DNA from 2 places in the Lysinibacillus sp. UBA5990 genome. Region 1 is predicted to be linked to the other one. Evidence: riboswitches for the same ligand, from Rfam matches in the RefSeq annotation. Region 1 holds a riboswitch; the other holds the start of a gene.
The links. A riboswitch is a leader RNA that binds a small molecule or an ion and turns the genes downstream of it on or off. The one in region 1 is predicted to bind thiamine pyrophosphate.
Positions count from the first base shown of each region.

Region 2: another riboswitch for thiamine pyrophosphate. It lies ahead of thiC (phosphomethylpyrimidine synthase ThiC); the one in region 1 lies ahead of thiW (energy coupling factor transporter S component ThiW).

Region 1 covers NZ_DJAY01000001.1:90,923-94,902, forward strand. Annotated here, with positions in the region: gene B3D94_RS00385 (VWA domain-containing protein) at 1-1,230, shown strand, start outside; gene thiW (energy coupling factor transporter S component ThiW) at 1,323-1,826, opposite strand; TPP riboswitch at 1,921-2,028, opposite strand; gene B3D94_RS00395 (MFS transporter) at 2,088-3,284, opposite strand; gene B3D94_RS00400 (ABC transporter substrate-binding protein) at 3,634-3,980, opposite strand, start outside.
Region 2 covers NZ_DJAY01000002.1:114,728-118,707, forward strand. Annotated here, with positions in the region: gene B3D94_RS01310 (AEC family transporter) at 223-1,152, shown strand; TPP riboswitch at 1,225-1,339, shown strand; gene thiC (phosphomethylpyrimidine synthase ThiC) at 1,481-3,259, shown strand; gene B3D94_RS01320 (catalase) at 3,468-3,980, opposite strand, start outside.

The DNA.
Region 1 (3,980 bases):
ATAGAGACTGGTCCTCTGAACAATAAAGAAGAGGCAGTGGATACCATTTTATCTGTTACACCAGGAGGCGGGACAGAAATCTATGGTTCACTTGCAAAAGCATATGAAAACCTAGCAGATATAAAACTGCAACGTAAGCATATTATACTTTTAACAGATGGACAATCACAGCCAGGAAATTATGAAGATTTAATTGAACAAGGAAAAGATAACGGAATAACTTTATCGACAGTGGCTATTGGTCAAGATGCCGATGCAAACTTATTGGAAGCTCTGAGTGAGATGGGAAGCGGACGTTTCTACAATGTTATCGATGAGCAAACTATTCCTTCCATTTTATCTCGTGAAACAGCTATGATTTCCCGTACGTACATTGAGGATAATCCATTCTATCCAATACTCTATAATGCTGGGGGATGGAATACGCTATTTGCCAATGGCGTCCCACAAATGAATGCTTATATCGGAACAACTGCAAAGCAGGGTGCTACCGTCGTGGCTGAAAGCGAAAAGGAAGATCCGGTGTTAGCACAATGGCAATATGGTCTTGGCAAAACATTTGCGTTTACTTCTGATTCAACAGGAAAGTGGGCAGGCGACTGGGCAAGATGGCAGGACTGGGGAACATTTTGGCAAACGCTTATTTCACAAATGCTCCCAAGCTATAATGATGTTGCCTATGATGTAAGAGTAGAATCAGATGGATCATTTATGATTACAGATCCTACAAATGAAGCAGCATTTTTAGATATTGTTGCGGTTAATGAAGCGGGTGAAGAGCTAGACACACAGCTTGAAACTATATCAGCTTCTCAGGTGCGAGCTGTAGTACAAGCTGAGCCGGGATTAATCTTCTTCCGTATCGCTGATGAAAAGGAAACGATTTATCAGGCAGGATTAAGTGTTCCCTATAGTGCTGAGTATGAACTTCTTCCTGCTAATGATAAATTAATAGAAGAATTAACCGAACAAACTGGTGGTGCTGTTTTAAAAGAACCACAAGAAGTGTTCCGTGACTTTACAAAGCGAGGGGCGGATCGTCAAAACATTGCGACATGGCTTCTCCTTGCAGGTATGCTCTTATTCTTTATTGATATTACAATAAGACGCTTTGGCTGGAATTTCCTAACGAAGCCGAAGAAAAAGGAGCAACTTGTAGAAAATCCCCCCGTACAAGCAGAAGATACGAATGTAGCACAATTATTAAAGGGTATGAAAAAACGCCAATAATTTAGTTAGATGAAAGCAGTGTGAATTATTTCGCACTGCTTTTTGTATATATGCAGGGAGAGAAATCCTCTAAGTTATATCAACGACGTTCTTTAATAAAGAGAGCGGGAATTAAAATATTTTACTAGCACCGTTTTACGCAAACTGCTAGCTACTACAATACCTAAGATTGCTCCAATTGAACTTGATATTAAAAAGGCAGGCATGAAAAATAAGGCCGCTACGGATGTGCCCATAAGTATCTTTGCATAGGGTACTGCTACAAGTGATGCGAGAAGACCAGTGCCGATCACTTCGCCCATACCGGCTAACCACATTTTACAGCTATATTTATAGGCAAGCCCTGCGCATAATGCACCAATAATACTACCAGGAATGGCTAACAGTGAGCCTGTTCCTGTAAGGATACGAATGATAGCCGTCACAAAGGCTACTACAACTGTAGGTAAGGGTCCAAGTATAATGGCTCCTATTACGTTAATAGCGTGCTGTATAGGGTAGGCACGAGCAATCCCAGTTGGAATGGAGATGAACGTAGAGCCTGCAACGGCAATCGCTACTAATAAAGCCATAATTGTTAATTTTCGAATAGACATGATAGGTGCGCTCCTTTTCGTTTTAGCCACTAGGAAAATGAAAAAAGCCGCTTCCTTCAAACGACAGGAAGCGGCCTTGCTTATACAATGAAAATAGCAAGAAGCGCCACTTCCCTCCGCTAGCATGAACTAGATCAGGTTCGAAGGGTCCGTATATAACCATATACGTCTCAGCCTTTAAAAGACTCCCCTAGTGGTAAAAATTTTTCTATTTTTTAGAAGTGTAACATACTTGAATCAATAGTCAATAAGCTTTGATGATTAGTGTGAATCTGGATGCATAAGTTGTGGTGCCTTTTTCAATGTCCAAATTAGGGCAAGGAAGAAGCAGGCTAATAAGATAATGGCACCAAATATATAAGGACTATTCATATTCCAGTCAAATAAGAAACCAGCTAAAGCGGGTCCAATCATATTTCCAAGACTCATATAGGCATTGTTCAAGCCGGCTGCAAACCCTTGCTCTGTTTCAGCAAGTTTTGAGATGAGTGTATTAACAGCTGGACGAATTAACGTTGTTGCCGTTGAGAAGATGGTTGCTACAACTAATATTAGTGCAAAACCTGAAACAAATAATATTAAGAAAATAGCAACGGAGGCAATAAATAAATTGACCAAAACTACTTTCATTTCACCAAAGCGTTTAAAGAGTGGCGTTATGATAAACATCTGTACAATTACCCCAAATGCTCCACCAACAACTAGAATGGTAGCAATATCGCCAGGTGAGTAATTAAATTTTTCTGTCACAAATAGGGATAAGGTTGTTTGGAAGTTAGCAATCCCAAATGAGAATACCATCATAATAATTAACATAACAAAATAAGGCATATGTACAGAGCGAGCCATCTGTTTCACCAGATTATCTTGCTTTTGTCTATTTTGCGCAGTATTTGGCTTTGTAGATGGTAATAAAAAGTACGATAAAATAGATGCTAAGATGGCGGCAGCTCCCGCCATGAAAAATGGAAAATGTAAGCTAACCTTTGCGAGGAAACCACCAATTCCAGGGCCAATCATAAAGCCGAACGACATTGCAGCTCCTAACATACTCATTCCTTTTCCGCGTTCTTCATAAGTTGTCACGTCTGCTACAAAAGCCATAATAGGAGGTGCAACAAATGCAGAGCCAAGGCCACCTAAAAAGCGTGCCAAAAAGAGCATCCAAACATCTGTAGAAAGGCCAAAACCGATTTGTGCAAGTCCTGTTAGTATAAGACCGAAAATAATTAAATTTTTCCGCCCATACAGGTCAGAAAGATTCCCAGCAATTGGAGAAAATACGAATTGTGCCAAGGCGAACGTTGCAATAAGCATACCTAGAACTTGTCCTGCTGCTCCAAATATTCTTAAGTATTCCGGCATTACAGGAATAATAATTCCAATACTCCCCATTGCGATAAACATATTAAACATTAATATATACAAAGCCGCCTTATTGGACTTCTGCTGGGTCATCGAAAAACCCCCTTTATGTAATCAAATATAGTACAGTCTATCATAAAGAATTATAGCTGGCTAATAGTTGAGATTGCTGTAACTGGTTCGATCGTTAGAATGGTTTTTCAGAAAAGCTTTTTTCTTGGGAGGCTTCAGATCATTGTGTAATAAAAAAGAATAGTTAGGGGTGTAGAGTGAGGACGAATTGCTTTTTGCTAGAAACAACTATATTGAAATGAAATAGCGCGGGTAAGTGTGAATAATGTTACCAAAGGCTACTAGTAGAAATGCTCTTTAAATATAGTAATACAAATGAATGCTTACATAAAAAGAGCGAATTGGTTTTAGACCAAATCGCTCTTATAAATTATCGAATATTCATTTTAAATTCTAAAAACAGTTCATTATATTTACCTAAGTAATCTGGGCCTAAGTTTTTGTAGACCTCTAATGTATCACGTTGCTCTTCAGAAGGGTAATAGCGTTCATCAGAAACTACTTCTGGGTCCATTAAGTCCATGGCAGCGATATTAGGCGTCGAATAGCCAACATAATCGGCATTTTGAGCACCAGATTCAGCGCTTAGCATAAAATTGATAAAGGCATGTGCACCTTCAATATTTTTCGATGTTTTTGGAATAACCATATTATCAAACCATAAATTGGAGCCTTCTTCAGGAACAGCAAAGTCCAATTCTTCATTTTCAGACATCA
Region 2 (3,980 bases), on a different contig from region 1:
TTTTTTCATCGAGAATTCATAGTCCTCAAATGAGTGAGTTTTGGTGATTCTTATATTCTGTACATTGTTCTCCTCGTTTATTGATGTGATTTTTTATCTTTTCATCATTGGAACAAGGCGCACCCCTCCAGTAGTGGAAATCAACGGTTTTAATTATGAAAGTAAGTAGCATTGACCTAGTACATTATCGACACTACAATCAAAAGGGAGGGGGACTTCAATATGGTGTATCTTGGAATGATTTTCTTTCAAATTGTCGCACCTATTTTAGTATTACTTGTACTAGGTGCTATTCTGCAAAAGAAATTTCGCTTTAACTTAAAAGCATTATCACAGCTTATTACATATTGTTTTATGCCTGCCGCTGTATTTATTAATTTATATGAGACGAGTATAAAACTGTCTGTTCTGGGAGAAGTTGGATTGTTTGTTGTGCTTTTTATTGGTAGTCAAATGTTACTCAGTCACTTTTTAGCGAAAGGGCTTGGACTCGCCAAAACTGAGGCAGCTGTTTTTAAAAATAGTGTAGTACTCATTAACTCTGGCAACTATGGTATTCCGGTAGCTCAAATGATTTTTGCCACTCAACCTATTGGTGTAGCCATCCAGGTTATACTCGTTATCTTCCAAAACATGACAACGTATACGTATGGTTTATATAATTTAATTTCCTCTACTAAATCGGGCATGACAATTTTAAAGGATTTTATAAAAATGCCTATTATACACGCTTTAATAATCGGTGTGGCCATGAATTATTTTGACATTGGCATTCCGCAGTTTATTAAAATACCTATAGACCATGTAGCAGATGGTTTTATTGCCGTTGCATTAATTACGCTAGGCGCCCAATTGTCTCAACTGGAGATTAAAACGATGTTTAATAAAACAGTATTCGTCAGCTGCTTGACGCGATTAATTATCGGTCCAGCCGTTGCTTTAGTCATTATTTATGCGCTCGGTTTAGACGGGGTTGTGGCACAATCGTTATTTATAGCGAGTGCTTTTCCCACATCCCGCAACAGTTCAAGTCTAGCATTAGAATATGATATAGAGTCGGCAACAGCTGCACAAACCGTTTTATTTTCGACCATTGTGAGTTGTATAACGGTCACGATTGTAATTTATATTGCTGATGTATTGTTTACCTAATAGAAATCAAAAATATTTAAATGATAACTTCCATCTCTTAGCAATATCTGCTAAACTAGCATCAAACTGAATAGTATTAACTAGGGGAGTCTGATGAGTCAGGCTGAGAGGGAAACGCATAGAGGTTTCTTGACCCTTTGGACCTGATCTGGCTCATACCAGCGTGGGAAAGTTAAGAAGCTATTGCATATTACGTGCAATCAATAGACCCTTTACATTCATGGCCGGATCCAATTATTTTTTTGGATTCGGCCTTTATTTATTTTGTTTGCTGGGTGAGCTAGAATCGGTCCTTGTTTAAACTACATTTAAGGGAGAGAAGTAGCTCATGTCAGCAATTAGTGCAAAGAACATTACGATTATGTCTAACTTTGAAGGAAGTAAAAAGGTTTATGTGGAAGGATCTCGTCCTGATATTTTAGTACCAATGCGTGAAATTACATTAAGTCCGACGACTGGTACCTTTGGGGATGAAGAAAATGCCCCAATTCGGGTGTATGATACGAGTGGACCATATACAGATCCGGTCTTCCACGTGGATATTACAAAGGGCTTACCTGCTTTACGAAGTGCTTGGATACAAGAGCGAGGGGATGTTGAGGAATACGGAGGGCGTACAATTAAACCTGAGGATAATGGTTTCAGTCGCGCTGATGATCCACGTATCCATGAAAATGTCTTCCCGGAATTGGTGAGAAAGCCTTTACGTGCAAAAAAGGGTAAAAATGTCACGCAGCTTCATTATGCTCGACGGGGAATTATTACACCTGAGATGGAGTTTGTAGCGATACGAGAAAATATGGACCCAGATTTCGTACGTTCAGAGATTGCAGCAGGCCGGGCTATTATGCCTGCCAATATTAATCATCCTGAGGCCGAGCCAATGATTATCGGTCGTAACTTCCATGTGAAGATTAATGCGAACATTGGGAATTCAGCTGTATCATCCTCGATTGCAGAGGAAGTGGAAAAAATGACATGGGCTACACGCTGGGGTGCTGATAATATTATGGATCTATCAACTGGCAAACATATTCATACAACGAGAGAATGGATAATTCGAAATGCTGCAGTACCAGTTGGGACAGTACCAATTTATCAGGCATTAGAAAAGGTAAATGGTGTGGCTGAGGATTTAACATGGGAGGTGTACCGTGATACGCTTATTGAACAAGCGGAGCAAGGGGTAGATTATTTCACTATTCATGCAGGTGTCCTTTTACGTTATGTCCCTCTTACGGCAAACCGTGTAACAGGCATTGTGTCTAGGGGTGGTTCCATTATGGCGCAATGGTGTTTATACCATCATCAAGAGAACTTCCTCTATACTCATTTTGAGGAAATATGTGAAATTATGAAAGCTTATGATGTAGCCTTTTCATTAGGAGATGGCTTACGCCCAGGGTCAATCGCGGATGCTAACGATGAAGCACAATTTGCGGAGCTGGAAACATTAGGCGAATTAACGCAAATTGCATGGAAGCATGATGTTCAAGTAATGGTGGAGGGGCCAGGTCACGTTCCAATGCATTTGATTAAAGAGAATATGGACAAGCAATTAGAGGTTTGTAAGGAAGCCCCATTCTATACTTTAGGTCCATTGACAACAGATATTGCTCCAGGTTACGACCATATTACATCTGCTATTGGTGCAGCAATGATTGGTTGGTTTGGTACAGCTATGCTCTGCTATGTGACACCGAAGGAACATTTAGGATTACCTAATCGGGAGGATGTTCGAGTAGGGGTTATTACTTATAAGATTGCTGCACATGCTGCAGATTTAGCAAAGGGGCACCCAGGTGCACAACAACGAGATGATGCACTGTCAAAAGCGCGTTTCGAGTTCCGCTGGCGTGATCAATTTAACCTTTCTCTTGATCCAGAACGTGCAGTAGAATATCACGATGAAACATTACCAGCAGAGGGGGCAAAAACAGCACATTTTTGTTCAATGTGCGGTCCTAAATTTTGTAGCATGAGAATTTCTCAGGATATTCGTAATTATGCTAAGGAAAAGGATTTAAATACAACAGAGGCCATCCATGAAGGTATGAGGGAAAAGTCAGCGGAGTTTAAAAAGGCAGGTAGTCAAATCTATCAATAATAATAGTACAAGGCTTGTGTTGATTTACTAGACACGAGCCTTTTTTATGTTGGTTCCACAATTAAACAGGGGAGATGAATAAAAGTAATTTATGCTTTTGCAAATAGAAGTGAGCGGTTGAAACTAGACGAATACTAAAAAGCTCCATGTGAATTATACATTCACATGGAGTAAAAGTTGGATTTGGATATCAATAATAAGTGGAATATTAAACGTTTGTTGGTTGTTTTACATATGGGTTTGTAAGATCCATACCTTCTAATGAAAGACCCATTGCTTTTGCGACACCTTCACCATATGCTGGATCAGCTAAATAGCAGTGAAGGATGTGACGACGTTTGATGAATTCTTCAACAGAAGCCATATCATTAGCCGTATTTTCAAATAGACGTTGTTGTTCTTCCGCAGTCATTAGGCGGAAAAGTTTACCTGGTTGCTCGAAGTAATTATTATCGTCTTCACGGAAATCATGAATTCCTGCATGACCATCAATGCGTAACTCAGGCTCTTTGTGGTCTAAATTATGCTCCCATTCACCATAGCTATTTGGTTCATAGCCTAGTGTTGAACCAAGGTTGCCGTCAAAACGCATAGCGCCATCACGGTGGAAAGTACGGAATGGACATTTTGGTGCGTTAACAGGAAGCATATAGTGGTTTACACCTAAACGGTAGCGTTGTGCATCCGCATAGGCAAAGATACGACCTTGTAACATTTTATC